DNA from 2 places in the Streptomyces sp. NBC_00029 genome. Region 1 is predicted to be linked to the other one. Evidence: riboswitches for the same ligand, from Rfam matches in the RefSeq annotation. Region 1 holds a riboswitch; the other holds the start of a gene.
What was found. A riboswitch is a leader RNA that binds a small molecule or an ion and turns the genes downstream of it on or off. The one in region 1 is predicted to bind guanidine.
Positions count from the first base shown of each region.

Region 2: it holds a riboswitch for guanidine, as region 1 does, so the genes downstream of both, OG753_RS17290 (multidrug efflux SMR transporter) here and OG753_RS37325 (Ohr family peroxiredoxin) in region 1, are expected to answer to the same signal.

Region 1 covers NZ_CP108292.1:8,115,733-8,123,369, reverse strand. The annotation lists gene OG753_RS37355 (serine/threonine-protein kinase) at 1-306, opposite strand, end outside; gene OG753_RS37350 (cellulose binding domain-containing protein) at 568-2,058, shown strand; gene OG753_RS37345 (hypothetical protein) at 2,347-2,553, shown strand; gene OG753_RS37340 (hypothetical protein) at 2,657-2,848, shown strand; gene OG753_RS37335 (SDR family oxidoreductase) at 2,883-3,740, opposite strand; gene OG753_RS37330 (hypothetical protein) at 3,923-4,138, opposite strand; guanidine-III (ykkC-III) riboswitch at 4,293-4,355, shown strand; gene OG753_RS37325 (Ohr family peroxiredoxin) at 4,431-4,883, shown strand; gene OG753_RS37320 (hypothetical protein) at 4,870-5,370, shown strand; gene OG753_RS37315 (helix-turn-helix transcriptional regulator) at 5,506-6,486, shown strand; gene OG753_RS37310 (STAS domain-containing protein) at 6,532-6,915, opposite strand; gene OG753_RS37305 (peptidoglycan recognition family protein) at 7,077-7,637, opposite strand, start outside.
Region 2 covers NZ_CP108292.1:3,670,837-3,678,473, forward strand. The annotation lists gene OG753_RS17285 (transglycosylase domain-containing protein) at 1-1,646, shown strand, start outside; gene OG753_RS17290 (multidrug efflux SMR transporter) at 1,671-1,991, opposite strand; guanidine-III (ykkC-III) riboswitch at 2,023-2,094, opposite strand; gene OG753_RS17295 (co-chaperone GroES) at 2,181-2,522, opposite strand; gene OG753_RS17300 (DUF3618 domain-containing protein) at 2,566-2,886, opposite strand; gene bcp (thioredoxin-dependent thiol peroxidase) at 2,990-3,457, shown strand; gene OG753_RS17310 (HNH endonuclease signature motif containing protein) at 3,611-4,249, shown strand; gene OG753_RS17315 (HNH endonuclease) at 4,246-4,902, shown strand; tRNA gene OG753_RS17320 (tRNA-Leu) at 4,951-5,023, shown strand; gene rdgB (RdgB/HAM1 family non-canonical purine NTP pyrophosphatase) at 5,073-5,687, opposite strand; gene OG753_RS17330 (hypothetical protein) at 5,695-6,075, opposite strand; gene rph (ribonuclease PH) at 6,229-6,954, opposite strand; gene OG753_RS17340 (PTS glucose/sucrose transporter subunit IIB) at 7,081-7,404, opposite strand; gene OG753_RS17345 (PTS transporter subunit EIIC) at 7,543-7,637, shown strand, end outside.

The DNA of each region.
Region 1 (7,637 bases):
GCCGAACTCGATGGCCAGGGGGAACGCCTGCCCCCAGGCGGCCGGTTCCGCCAGCATGTCCAGGCCGGGAAGGGACCGGCGCAGCATCAGCAGCAGCGCCACCAGGACGGCGCCGCCGCCGAGCTGTACCGCCAGCTCCCCGACGACGGCCGCCCTGCCTGGCGCCGCACGCCCGTCCCGGGCGGCCGACACCCGCTCACGCACGGCATCCTGGGCGCGCAGGAGCAGCGGCAGTGACAACAGCCGCACCACGAGCGCCGGACCGGCCACGGCCAGGACACCCACACTCAGCGACGTGTCCACCATCTCCGCCATGCTTCCCCCGAAATCGCCCCGTGCGCCCGGTCGGCCGGGCAGGTGGATATTAGTCCGTCACCGACCCCGACGGGCGCCGTAACCGTGCCCTCCCCCGGCTTCCCCCCGGCTTCCGTAGCCCGCCCTTACCTCCACCTTAAGTGGAACCTAAGGCTCATCGCCGCCATACAGAAACGAACGAATGTCCGTTTCGGTGCGGCTAGCGTGCTGCTCGATCCCCCAACTCCCCAGTAACACAGAGGCAGGCACGTGATGGGCAGCACAGTCGGGCACCGGCGCAGGACGAGTCGTACGGCGAAGGTCACGGGCGCGATCGTGGCCGCGGCGGTGATTGGTGGGGCGGCCTTCGCGCTCACCGGTACGGCGCAGGCGACCTCCGTCGGCGCCGTGTACACCAAGTCCAGCTCCTGGAGCGGCGGTTACACCGGCCAGTACGTGATCACCAACGGCACCGGCCGGGCGCAGTCGGACTGGACCCTCCAGTTCGACCTGCCCGCAGGAACGAAGATCGACTCGCTGTGGAACGGCACCCACACCGTTTCCGGCAGCCGCGTCACCGTGAAGCCCGCCGCCTGGAACGCGCAGCTGGCCGCCGGGGCCTCCGTCACCGTCGGCTTCGTCACCAGCGGCACCGGTACCCTCGGCGACCCCACGGGGTGCCTGATCAACGGGGTGAAGTGCTCGGTGGACCAGGGCGCCACGGCCCAGCCCAGCGGACGCCCCACCGTCCGGCCCACCGTCACCGCGAGCCCGGCGCCGACCGCACCCGCGACGTCCGCCGCGCCCACCGGGACCAAGTCGCCCTCCCCCACGGCGACCGCCCCCGTCCCCACTCCCGCCCCCGGTGGCGGCGGCGCGCGCTTCGCCCCGTACGTGGACACCTCGCTCTACCCCTCGTACGACCTGCTCGACACCGCGACGAAGACCGGCGTGAAGGAGTTCCACCTCGCCTTCATCACCTCCGGCGGCGGCTGCGCACCGCTGTGGGGCGGCGTCACGGATCTCGCGAACGACAAGGTGGCCGCCCAGACCGGTGCGCTGCGCGCCAGGGGCGGCGACGTACGGGTGTCGTTCGGCGGGGCCGCCGGGCACGAACTGGCCCTGAACTGCGCCACCGTGGACGACCTGACCGCCGCGTACGGGAAGGTCGTCGACCACTACCGGCTCACCAAGGTCGACTTCGACATCGAGGGCGCCGCCCTGCCCGACACCGCGGCCAACGCCCGCCGCGCGCAGGCCATCGCCCGGCTGCAGAAGTCCCACCCGGGTCTGGACGTCGCCTTCACGCTGCCGGTGATGCCCGAGGGCCTGACCCAGCCGGGCGTGGCCCTGCTGGCCGACGCGAAGAAGAACGGCGTGCGGGTCGACGCGGTCAACATCATGGCGATGGACTACGGGCCCGCGTACAGCGGGGACATGGGGCAGTACGCGATCTCGGCCGCGACCGCCACCCAGGCGCAGATCAAGGGCGTGCTCGGGCTCTCCGACGCTGCGGCGTGGAAGGCCGTGGCCGTCACCCCGATGATCGGCGTCAACGACGTCGTGAGCGAGATCTTCACGGTGGAGGACGCGACGCAGCTCGTGGGCTTCGCGGCGTCGAAGGGAATCGGCCGGCTGGCCATGTGGTCCTCCACGCGCGACAAGCAGTGCGCGGCCGGTGCGGTCAACCACGCGGATGCGACGTGCAGTTCCATCCTCCAGGAACCGCTGGCCTTCACCAAGGCGTTCTCGGCGCTCAAGTAGCCGCTCGCGCGCCGCTCGAGGCCCGAACGGCGGCCGACGGGTACCGCGGCGGCGGTGAGACCCGTCGGCTCCGCCGTCGCGCCCGTCCCTCGTGACCGTCCCCCGCGCCCGGGCCTCGTGACCGACCTGCGGTCCGCAGGCTCCAGCGGTGGCGGACCGGGCCGGGACTCGGCACCCTGGTGGGCCTGATGGTCACCTACAACGCCGTCGGGCCGCCCGGAAGGATCGCCCTCTACGGCATCGTCCTGTCCCTCGTGCACGTCTTCCGTACCGCCGAACTTCCACGAGGTGGTGCCGCCGGTGCTGGCCGGCGTCCTGGTGTGGGGGATGGCCCTCCTGGACGTCATCACCGGCGCCCACCCCCAGGTCCCGGCGGGCGCCAGGGCCCTGTTCATCCTCGGAGCCCCCGTCACCCTCACGGCCCTGGCCTGCTGGGAAATGCATCGTCCGCGCCGTCTCCACGGCCTGACGATCCGTGCCGCCCCGGGCCGCTGAGGCCCCCATGACGGCACGTCCGGTAACCCTCTGTGTTTAGCGGCCCGAAATTCGGTAACAAGAAGTAGTGACAGGCAGTCAATACCCGACGGAAGGCAGGAACATGACCCTCGGCACCGTGCTCATCCTCGTCGTGGTCCTCGCAGTTGTCGGACTTCTGATCGCGGCCCCCAGCGCCACCGTCCGGCGCAACCCCTTCCCGGGCCGCCGACAGCGGGCCGGGCACCGCCGCTCGCGCACTCCCCGGTCGAACCGGGTACCCCCGCAGCGGGGCATCCAGCACCACGCGCGCTGACGGCGGGACGGACTGCGGCCGCCCGCCCCCGCCGTCAGACCGACGGCGGGGGCGGGAGCTGGGGCACGAGCGGGCCCTGCGCGAGGATCCGGGCCGCGGCGAACTCCTCGCGGGAGGCCTCCTCGGCCAGCTCCAGGTAGCCGTAGGCGTCGTCGCCGACGGGGATCCGCAACGGCGTGGGTCCCTGGGCCGCGACGATGTCGAGGACCCGCGCGGCGAAGTCCTCGGGGCGCCCGGTCTCCGGGTTCTCCGCGAGACCGCGGGCGCCCTCGAGCATCTCGCGGTTCGTCACGTCGTAGGCCGGGACCCGACGCTGCGACTGGGCCATGGACGTGCCGTAGCGGGTGGCGAACATCCCCGGCTCCACCACCGTGACGCGGATGTTGTGCGGGGCCGCCTCGACGGCCAGGGTCTGGCTCATGCCTTCCAGGGCGTGCTTCCCGGCGACGTAGGCACCCAGGCCCGGGAAGGCGATCCGGCCGACCACGGAGGAGATGTTGACGATGTGGCCGTGGCCCTGGGCGCGCATCAGCGGCAGGACGAGCCGGGTGAGCCGCCACGGGCCCACGACCAGGGTCTCCAACTGGTCGCGCAGTTCGGTGTCCGAGACCTCCTCGACCGCACCGAACATTCCGATGCCCGCGTTGTTGACGAGGATGTCGATGCCGCCGAGACGGTCGACGGCGCTACGGACGGCCTCCTCGCAGGAGGCGGCGTCCCGCAGTTCGAGCGGCACCGGGACGATGCGGCCGGGCCAGGCGGCCGCGAGGTCCTCCAGGTCTGCGGTCTTGCGGGCGGTGACAGCCAGTTCGTCCCCTGCCCGGGCCGCGGCCGTGGCCAGCGCGTGCCCGAGGCCGGAGGAGCATCCCGTGACCAGCCAGCGTCGTCCCATCGTTCCCCCGTGACGAGTGAGTTGTTCCGGACCGTGGTGATGACGGCCATCGTCGGGGGGCGGCCCTCCGCGGTCATCCCCTCCCGCGGGGGCGTGCGGAGGCGCGCGGGCGCACGTACGGGCGCGCAGAGCGCGGCCCCACCCCCGGACCACCCCCGGGCCGCCGCCGGGCCAGGACGTCCTCAGACGGGGTCGGTCGCAAAGAGCTCCAGGTGGGAGCAGCGCGGGCAGCGGTACGCCTCGATGCGCCGCCGGGGCCTGCCCAGCCGTTTGGCACCGCCGAACAGACCGCGTTCCAGCGGCCCGGCGATCCAGCGCGCGTACCCCCGGGCCCCCTCCCCCGTGTCCTCGACAAAACCCGGCTCCAGGCCGACGGCATCGCAGTACGTGCATCTCATCGCGTCCACGGGTCGAGTCTAGGAAGCGGGCCGCGGCCACAACGCACCCACCCGGCCGCCTACCCGCCGCCCGCAGGTCCGGCGGGTAGGCGGCCGGGTGAGGAACTTCACCGCGGGGGGTGCCCCCGGACCGCGGCCCTCGTTGCTAGATTGTCCGGCGGCCGGTCCAAGGCCCCGGACGAGATGCGCCGTACCCGGTTACGCACGACGACGCGCGAGGTGCTGCACGAGCAGCGCCGTCCGCTGTCCGTACCCGGGCAGTGTCCTCGTCGAGCAAGATGGGCCGAACGCCATGACCGTGCCACGCACCCGCAGCCTGTACCGGACGACCGCACACGCCGCGGGGGGCCGTACCGGATCCGTCCGCACGGACGACGGACGCCTGGACGTACGCCTGGCCCCGCCGCGCAAGAAGGTGCCCGGCACCACCAACCCCGAGCAGCTGTTCGCGGCCGGTTTCGCCGCCTGCTTCACCTCCGCGCTCGCGGAGGTCGCCGCCGAGTTCGGGGCGGACGCCTCCGCCGCGCGGGTGGCCTGCGAGGTGGAGCTCGGCACCACGGACACACCCGCCGGCTACGGCCTCGCGGTGACCCTCACCGTCGGCCTGCCCGGGTGGCGGGCGGCGGACCTCCAGCCCCTGCTCCACCGGGCCGACGCGGTCTGCCCGTACTCGCAGGCCGTGCGCGGCAACGTGCCGCTGACGCTCCTGGCCGTGGACGAGCCCGCCGCCGATGACCGCGCCTGAGCCCGGGCCGGCCGGGCGCCGGCCGGACCTCCCGGACCTCCCGGACGGCCCGGACGGCCCGGACGGCCCGGACGTGCCCGGCGTCCGCGTGCCCGACCACGGCGCCTGGCTGCGGCGCGGCATCAGCCGCAACGGCGGACCCCTCGCCGAGGACCGCGAAGTGGTGTGGCTGCAGGCCGGGTCGTACTACGCCGACAGCCGCGGCTTCGCAGGTACGACGTCCTTCGACGGCTCCCAGGTGCACTTCCACCACCTCACTGGCGAGCCGGGCGAGGACGCCGGTACCTTCCGGTGGGACGGTGCGAACCTCGTCGAGCGGGGCACGAACCCGGACGGCTCCACCTTCCTGGAGATCTGGACCCCTCTGCCCGACGCCGACGCCGACGGCGTCTGCGGCTCCTGGTCCGGCCAGGACCATCACGTGGTGCGCGTCGGACGCCACGTGGTGCACGTCGATTCCCGCGCCGGCGCGTACTGGCGGCTGTAACCCCCGTACCGCTCCCGCCCGGTGAGGGCCCGCCGGGCACCCCCTCGGCCCACCCCTCCCGCCCGGGCCACGGCATACTGACAGGCGAATGACGTCGGCAGGCCACGCCGAGCAGACCGGTGAGGGAGGGCTCGGATGACGCACCTGTTGTTCGAGAGCGGTGACCTCGGGGCCACGGAGGCTTTCCTGTCCTCCGCGTACACCCCCATGCAGATCGGCGGCCGCCCCGCCGACACCAGGGCGCGGATCTCCCGTACCGCGGTCGGCGGGCTCAGCGTGGACCGTCTGTCGTTCGGCTACACGATGGGCTACGACGCGGGCTGCCTGGGCAAAGTGTGCCTGGTAACGATGCACAGCGGCAGCATCGTGGACACCACCGGCGGCCGCGAGGAGATCTACGGTCCCGGCGAGACCTTCCTCCTCGCCCCCCACGACCGGCCCTACGAGGGGCAGGTCCGCGCGGCCCGGTACACGATCACGATGTTCGACCCCCGCCTGCTGAACCGGGTCGCCTCACTGCCGGGGGAGAAGGACGTACGGATCACCGGGGCCCGGCCGGTCGGTCCGGCCGAGAACCGGCGGCTCGGCGCGGCCGTTGCCTACCTCCGCGACCACGTCCTCGACGACACCGCCGCGTACGCCGACGGTGACGGCGACGGCGACGGCGACGACCTGCTGGTGTCCACAGCCGTCCAGCACCTCGCGGCCACGGTGCTCCGGACCTTGCCGAACAGCGCCCGGGCCGACCGGGCCACCCCGGCGGACACGCGCGACGCACACAGCGACACCCTGCGCCGGGCCGTCTCGTTCATCGAGGCCAACGCCCACCGCGACATCACGCTCGCCGACATCGCCGCCTCCGTACCGGTCACGCCGCGTGCGGTCCAGTACGCCTTCACCCGCCACGCCGGAACCACACCGCTCGGCCACCTCCGCCGCGTACGGCTGGCCCGCGCCCACGCCGAACTCCGCGCCGCCGAGCCGTTCGGCCCCACGACCGTCGCCGCCGTCGCCGGACGGTGGGGCTTCGCCCACCAGGGCCGCTTCGCCGCCGCCTATCGTCAGACGTACGGAGTGGCGCCGTCCGTCACCCTCAGAGCCGCCGGACCCGGCTGACCCGACCGCGACGACGATCGGGGCGCCGCGGTCAGGGCGTCGCGGTCAGGGCGTCGCGCGGGCCGTCCCGTCGCCCGCTTCCCCCGGCCCGGGGACGCCCAGGTTGAACAGCAGATCGGCGCCCGTGATGGACAGCAGGCGCATGAACTGGGGCCCGGGGCCGGCGAGGATCAGGGTGCGCCCGTTCGACTCGCACAACGCGCGTGCGCGCAAGAGGGCGTTGAGGCCGGCGGAGTCGCAGAACGCGAGCCGCGTGAGGTCGATGACGACCCGCTCCGGAGCCCCGGGATCGGCGCACGCCCCCAGGAGCGCGCTGTTCAACGCGTCGACGTGGTCGAGGTCCATGTCACCGGTCACGGTGACCACGCTGCGGTCGACGCCGGTGACGACCGTGACGCTGTGCGGACCGTGGTCGGCCAGCGGGCTCATCTCGCTCCTCCCGTCGATGCACGGGTGGACCTTCGCCGGCGACCACCCGGACACGACGCTATCCGGGCCCGGGGCGGCGCACAGCCCCGGAAACGAAGGAACGCATGTGTTCGTTTCGTGGACAGGCGGCCACCCCGGCGGTGCGCCGGGGCGGCGTCCCGTCAGGGCAGCAGACCCGCCGGGAGGTATTCGTCGTATGTCGAGGCCGACCCACCGGTGGCCTGGCGGATCAGGTCCCCGATGGGATCGGCGGCCTCCTCGGATTCCGGCACCGGCGTGCCGAGGCGGGCGGCGACGTCCTTGCGGAGGGTCGGGAGCAGGGCGTAGAGGCGGTCTCCGGGGCAGGAGGTGGCGTTGAAGTCCCGGTGGCCGTAGATCTCCGAGGCGGGCAGGCCGTACTGGTCGCAGATGTGGGCGCACAGGTCGGCCAGCGCCGCGTACTGCGCCGCGGGCGGGACCTGTGAGGTGTAGGTGCCCTCGTTCTCGATGCCGATCGACACCGTGTTCTGGCCGACGCAGTGCGCCGCCCGCACCTGGCGGGTGCCGCCGCGCAGCTCCGCCAGGCTGTGGTGGCGTCCTTCCAGTACGAAGGCCCCGCGGCTGATGGTGAAGTGCTGACCCGTGTCGATCCAGCCCTGCGCGTCCATGTGGTACGTCTGGATCGCGCGGGCGAGGGCGAAGGCGCGCTGCTTCGAGTAGTCCGTCACGTTCGCCGTCGCGGT
Region 2 (7,637 bases), 4.4 Mb from region 1:
TCTCCCACCCCCAGAGCCGCCCCCGCGCGCTCGCCCGCTGGAACTACGTACTCGACGGCATGGTCAAGAAGGACTGGCTGCCCGCCGCCGAACGCGCGACGACCCGGTTCCCCGAGCCGGGCAAGGCCCGCGCGGCCGCCGGCCTGTCCGGCCAGCGCGGCTACCTCGTGGAAGCGATCAAGGACTACATCGTCGAGAACAAGATCCTCGACGACAAGACCCTCGCCGAGGGCGGCTACCGCATCACGTCCACCATCGACAAGCGCCGCCAGACCGCCTTCGTCGACGCCGTCGACGAACAGATGGTCGGCAGACTCGAACCCGAGACGCGCAAGGCGGACCGGCTGGTCCGGACCGGCGGCGTCTCCATCGAACCCACCACCGGCAAGGTCGTCGCCATGTACGGCGGCATCGACTACACCAAGCAGTACGTGAACAACGCGACCCGGCACGACTACCAGGTCGCCTCCACCTTCAAGCCGTTCGTCTTCGCCGCCGCCTCCGAGAACGACTCCCGCACCCAGGACGGCCGCCGGATCACCCCGAACACGATCTACAACGGCGACAACAAACGCCCGGTCGTCGGCGGCCGCATCCGCTTCGCCCCCGAGAACGAGGGCCAGGTCTCCTACGGCAACATCTCCGTCAACACCGCCACCGACCTCTCCGTCAACGCCGTCTACGCACAGATGGCCGTCGACGTCGGCACCGCCGAGGTCAAACAGACCGCCATCGACCTCGGCATCCCCGAGAACACCCCCAACTTCGTGACCGGCCCGGCCATGGCACTCGGCACCCTCCAGGCCAGCGTCCTGGACATGGCCCAGGCGTACGCCACCCTCGCCGACCACGGCCGCCGCACCCCCTACACCCTCGTGGAGAAGATCACCAAGGGCGACGACACCATCAACCTGCCCGAGCGCACCCCCACCCGGGCCATCAGCCGCGAAGCCGCCGACACCACCACGTCCATGCTGGTCAGCGTCGTGGACAACGGCACCGGTACGGCAGCCCTCGCCGCCGGCCACCCGGCCGCGGGCAAGACCGGCACCGGCGAACTGGACCGCTCGGCCTGGTTCGCGGCCTACACCCCGGAGCTGGTGACGGTGGTCTCGATGATGGGCCAGGACCCCGACACCGGAACCCTGCAGTCCCTCTACGGCGCCCTCGGCGAGTCCCGCATCGGCGGCGGCGGATACCCCGCCCGGATCTGGGCCGCCTACACCAAGACCGCCCTGGAGGGCACCGACCCCGTCGACTTCGACCTGGAACTCCAGCCCGGCGCCGCACAGCCCCCGCCGCCCCCCAGCCCGGAGTCCGAACCGCCGCAGGAAACGACGGGCGAACCCTCACCCAGCGCTCCGCAACGCCCGACCCGGCCCACGCCCTCGAACCCGACGGGCGGCCGCAACCAGGGCGGACAGAACAACGGCGGCCAGAACCAGGGCGGCCAGGACAACGGCGGCCGCACGAACTCGGGCCAGGACAACGGAGGCCAGGACAACGCGGGCACCACCCAGGGCGGCGACCAGGGCGGCACCACACAGGGCACACAAGGCACACAGGGCAGCGCCCAGGGAGGTACGGAGGGAAGCGACGGCGGCCCGGCGGAAGGCCTGCGCCCGCCGTCGGCGTTCCTCGAATAGCGGGCCGGCCGACCAGCGGGCCGGTCAGTGACCGGAGGTCGCCTTCAGCCCCACCACGGCGACCAGCAGCAGACAGATGAAGAAGATCCGGGCGGCGGTGACGGGCTCACCCAGCACCGCCATACCGAGCACGGCCGCACCGGCGGCGCCGATGCCCACCCACACCCCGTACGCCGTACCGATGGGCAGGGTCTTCGCGGCGTAGGACAGCAGCACCATGCTCGCGACGATCCCGGCGCCCGTGAACACACTGGGCCACAGCCGGGTGAAACCTTCGGTGAACTTCATGCCGATCGACCAGCCGACCTCGAGCAGACCGGCGACGAGAAGAAGAACCCATGCCATGACGGCACCTCCGAGACATCGAGCGATACGGGGTGCGTCGTCTTGTCGTACCCGGTACGGCGCGTCTCGTCGGGGTTCTCCCCCACCGTAGCAAAGGGCAGCAAAAAGGGCCGGTGACCTGGGCCACCAGCCCCTTCCCGCTTCTCTGCTCCCCCTGCTTCCCTGCTTCCCTGCTTCCCTGCTTCCCTGCTACAGGTACAGCCCGGTGGAGTCCTCCGACCCCTCCAGCCGCTCCGCGGCCACGGCGTGCAGGTCCCGCTCGCGCATCAGCACGTACGTCGCGCCCCGCACCTCGACCTCGGCACGGTCCTCGGGGTCGTACAGCACCCGGTCACCGGGCTCGACCGTCCGGACGTTCTGACCGACGGCGACCACCTCGGCCCAGGCCAGCCGCTTGCCCACCGCGGCCGTCGCAGGAATCAGGATGCCGCCGCCCGAGCGACGCTCGCCCTCCGGCAGGTCGGACTTCACGAGCACGCGGTCGTGCAGCATGCGAATGGGTAGCTTGTCGTGGGTGGTGTTCTCGCTCACGCCCCGAACCTACCTGTCCGTACCCGCTCCGTACCGCTCAGGGTCATCCGCGCCTACGGCGCGCCGACACCACGAGCAGGCCGACCACGCCCACCGCGACCAGGGCGACGGGCACGATCCGGTCGATGCGCGGAGCCCCGTCGTCGTCGCGCAGGCCGTCCCGCAGGTCCGTCACGATCCGGTTCACCGTGGCGAAGGCCCGCCCGGCGGTGTGGTCGACGGTCGAGGCGACCCGGGCCTTCGCATCCCCGATGATCGTCTTCGGGTGCATGCGCACGCCGATCTCGTCGAGCGTCTCGGCGAGCTGCTCGCGGCGGCGGACGATGTCCGCCTCGATCTGTGCGGGGGTCCTGGCTTCCGACACCGCGCTGCCTCCGTCGTCGTGGTCCTGTGGGGCGTAGTCCGCCATGAACAGTCTGTCAGCTTAGTCTCATGGCATACCGATCCCCTCCCGAGGAGCAGTCAAGATGAGCGAGCGACTCCAGCCGGGCGACACCGCCCCCGCCTTCACCCTGCCCGACGCGGACGGCAACGAGATCTCGCTCGCCGACCACAAGGGCCGCAAGGTGATCGTGTACTTCTACCCGTCCGCGCTGACGCCGGGCTGCACGAAGCAGGCCTGCGACTTCACGGACAACCTGTCCTTCCTGACGGGCCACGGCTACGACGTCATCGGCGTGTCCCCGGACAAGCCGGAGAAGCTGGCGAAGTTCCGCGAGAAGGAGGACCTGAAGGTCACCCTGGTCAGCGACCCGGAGAAGGAGACGCTGACGGCGTACGGGGCGTACGGCGAGAAGAAGCTGTACGGCAAGACGGTCACGGGCGTCATCCGCTCCACGGTGGTCGTCGACGAGCAGGGCAAGGTCGAGCACGCCTTCTACAACGTCAAGGCCACGGGCCACGTAGCCAAAATCATCAAGGACCTGGGCCTCTGACCCCCGCCCTCCCGTACGGAAGCGGCCCGCACCCCCACCGGTGCGGGCCGCTCCGCTTATCGGACGAAACAGCCCGTAACCGTCCGCCAACCGGTGCGTTACTCCGTACGAGAGCCGCACGCGCGGCCGAACAGAGCACGGAGAGGGGCGGGCATGCCGATCAGCCCGTACACGAAGGAACGCCTCGCGGAGGCGGCGCGTACGTCGCGCACGCTGTCGGAGGCACTGGAGAAGCTGGGGGTCGACCCGAAGAGCGGCTCGCGGCGCTATCTGCACGACCGCATGCGGAAGCTGGGCGTGAACGTGTCCCACTTCGAGGCGGAAGGGGTGAAGTGGACGAGGGAGGTTCTGGCGGAGGCCGTGGCCGGCTCGACGACCATGTGCGAGGTCCTGCGTCGCCTCGGCCTTGAGGTCGTGGGCGGCCACCACACCCACATCAGCCGCCGGGTGAAGGCCTTCGGCATCGACACCTCGCACTTCAAGTTGCCCTCACCAGCGGGGCGGCCCAAGATCCGGCGAACACCGGAGGCGCTCCTGGTCCAGCAGGCCGGTCCGCGTGCCCGCCGAGCGCAGAGCGAGCAGCTGAAGTGGGCGCTCAGGGCGCGGGGCGTACCCGAGCAGTGCGCGCGATGCGGTGTCGAGGCCCGCTGGCGGGGGCACCCGCTGCCACTGGAGGTGGACCACATCGACGGAGACTGGCGCAACAACCAACCGGGAAACTTGCGGCTGCTGTGCCCCAACTGCCATTCGACGACGGACACGTATCGCGGTCGAGGCAAGGCCCGCCGATGACCAGCAGAGCCCACTACACAGCCGAGCTCCTGGCCGAGGCCGCGGCACGATGCAAGGACATCGACGAGGTCATCGCCCGCTACGGCGTGGAGCCGTTCCCGCAGAGACTGAAGCAGTACCTCATGCGACGCTTCTCCGCCTACGGCATCGACGTCTCCCATTTCGACCGACGCCCCTACCGGCGCCATGAGAAACCGCACGAGTCGCTGCTGCGGAACGCCGTCGCCGCTTCGCAGTCCTGGGCGGAGACCCTGAGGCGTCTCGAACGTCCCGACACCGCACCATGGCGAGCCTCGCTCAGAACATGGGTCCTCGAATCGGGGCTGGACACCTCGCACTTCCTCGGCCAGGCCCACAACCGGGGCAAGCCGCAGCGCCCCGTCAGGTCTGCCGAGGAAATCCTCGTGAAGCACGAGGGACGTCGGCGCACCCGCAGCCGCCTTCTACGAAGGGCCATGCACGACATAGGGGTCCCGGAGCGCTGCGCCGAGTGCGGCACGCCCTCGGAGTGGCTGGGTGCCCCGATGACGCTTGAGGTCGACCACATCAACGGGGATTGGAGCGACGACCGTCGGGAGAACCTGCGCCTGCTGTGTCCCAACTGCCACGCCATCACCAGCACCTGGTGCAGAGGAGGTCGGCGAAACCCTTGATGCCGCTTCCCCTGCACGGCACGGTGCGCAGTAGAGTGTCCATGACTCGCGCCCGTACGCGACCTGGTTAGCGGTGGTCTTTAGGTGGCCACGTATGTCGGTTCGAATCCGACCGGGCGTACCCAGGACGAGGCCTGGTTCCCGACATCCGGGAACCAGGCCTCACTGCGTCAGCCCAGGAGGGCGCGGATGAAGGGGACCAGGGCGCGGAAGGCCTGGCCGCGGTGGGAGATCGCGTTCTTCTCCGCCGGGGTCAGCTCCGCGCACGTGCGGGTGTCGCCCTGCGGCTGGAGGACCGGGTCGTAGCCGAAGCCGCCCGTGCCGGAGGGGGTGTGGCGGAGGGTGCCCAGGAGGCGGCCCTCGACGACGCGTTCGGTGCCGTCCGGGAGGGCCAGGGCGGCCGCGCACGCGAAGTGGGCCCCGCGGTTCTCGTCGGCGATGTCCCCGAGCTGGGCCAGCAGCAGGTCCAGGTTGGCCTTGTCGTCGCCGTGCGTGCCGGCCCAGCGGGCCGAGAAGATGCCGGGGGCGCCGTGCAGGACGTCCACGCAGAGGCCGGAGTCGTCGGCGACGGCCGGGAGGCCGGTGGCGCGGGCCAGGGCGTGGGCCTTGAGGAGTGCGTTCTCGGCGAAGGTGATGCCGGTTTCCTTGACGTCCGGGATCTCCGGGTACGCGTCCGCACCGACCAGCTCGTGCGGCAGGCCGGCGTCGGACAGGATCGCGCGGAGTTCGGAGACTTTGCCCGCGTTGCGGGTGGCCAGGATCAGGCGGCTGGGCGTCGGGGTCATGCCCCCATTATCCCGGGGTGCAGACCTTGGAGATCTCGCCGGCCGCGTCGGCCACCGGCTGGATGTCCGGGGCGGTGTTGCCGCTCTGGATCGAGGTGCGGACGTTCTTGACGGCCGTGTTCATCGAGTCGATGGCCTTGCCCAGGTCGGCGTTGTCCGTCTGGTCGCCGATCTTCTTGAGGTTCGTCTCGATCTGGTCGAGCGCGTTCTGGGCGTCCTGCGGGCTGTTGCCCGCCTGGGAGACCGCCTGCTGGAGGTCGTTCGCGCCGTCCGTGATGGCCACGGCCGTGTTCGCGCAGTCCATCGCCGTGGAGATCGCGTTGCACGCGGACAGGGCCGGGACGGTGAGTACGGCGGCCACGGCCACGGCGGCTATGCGGAACTTCATGCGGTTCTCCCCTGAGGACTTGGACGGTGTCGGTGTCGATGTCGGTGTCGAGGACGACGGCTGGGTCGGTGACGACGGCGAGGACGGGCGCACGGCTTCGAGACCGTGCGCCCGTACCTTCCTGGACGCCGGGCACGGCCCGGCGGTTGCCGCCTACAGTTCGAGCGCGCCCAGCTGGATGGCTTCCAGGTCCGCGCAGCCGCCGGCCGCGAGGTCGAGGAGGGCGTTGAGCTCCTTGCGGTCGAAGGGCTCGCCCTCGGCGGTTCCCTGGACCTCGACGAAGCGGCCGTCGCCGGTGCAGACCACGTTCATGTCGGTCTCGGCGCGCACGTCCTCCTCGTAGCAGAGGTCGAGGAGCGGGACGCCGTCGACGATGCCGACGCTGACGGCGGCGACGGTGCCGGTGAGCGGCTTGCGGCCGGCCTTGATCAGCTTCTTCTTCTGGCCCCAGGCGACGGCGTCGGCGAGGGCGACGTAGGCGCCGGTGATGGCGGCGGTGCGGGTGCCGCCGTCGGCCTGGAGGACGTCGCAGTCCAGGACGACGGTGTTCTCGCCGAGGGCCTTGTAGTCGATGACGGCGCGCAGGGAGCGGCCGATCAGGCGGGAGATCTCGTGGGTGCGGCCGCCGATCTTGCCGCGGACGGATTCGCGGTCGCCGCGGGTGTTGGTGGAGCGCGGCAGCATCGAGTACTCGGAGGTGACCCAGCCTTCGCCGCTGCCCTTGCGCCAGCGCGGGACGCCTTCGGTGAAGGAGGCGGTGCAGAAGACCTTGGTGTCTCCGAAGGAGATGAGGACGGAGCCCTCGGCGTGCTTGCTCCATCCGCGTTCGATGGTGACCGGGCGGAGCTGTTCGGGCGTACGGCCGTCAATGCGAGACATGGCTCCGAGCCTAGTCCCTGGGAGGGAACGCGAAGACCCCGTCCGGGTGCTTCCTGGACGGGGTCTTCGATGGCCGGGCGGAAGGCCGGGCGGGGCCGGGTCCGGCCGGACTCTAGGGAGTCCGGATCACATCATGTCTTCGATGTCGGCGGCGATCGGGTCGGCGTCGGTGCCGATGACGACCTGGATCGCGGTGCCCATCTTGACGACGCCGTGGGCGCCGGCGGCCTTGAGTGCGGCTTCGTCGACCTTGGAGGGGTCGATGACCTCGGTGCGCAGGCGGGTGATGCAGCCCTCGACCTCTTCGATGTTCTCGATGCCGCCGAGCCCGGCGACGATCTTCTCAGCCTTGGTGGCCATGTGTTTCTCCCTGAGTGTTTCGAAGAACGAGTCTCGGCGGCCAGTACGTGGATCCTCACCTGCACGGTCCGCTTTGTCACGGTAACGCACGGTTGGCCCATCTACGCGAGCGCGTGACCGACCCCTGCCGAATGATGACGATCAGCAGCAACCTACCCACAACTGGTCTACACCAGTGTGCCGTACGTGTTGCGGCAGCCAAAAACGGGCCGGTCAGGGAGGACGCCGATGAGCGCGGAGAGCGCCACCGCAGTGCCGCAACCGAAGTGGTGGAACGGCCTGTTCCAGGCGCTGCAGAAGATGGGCCGGAGCCTGCAGCTGCC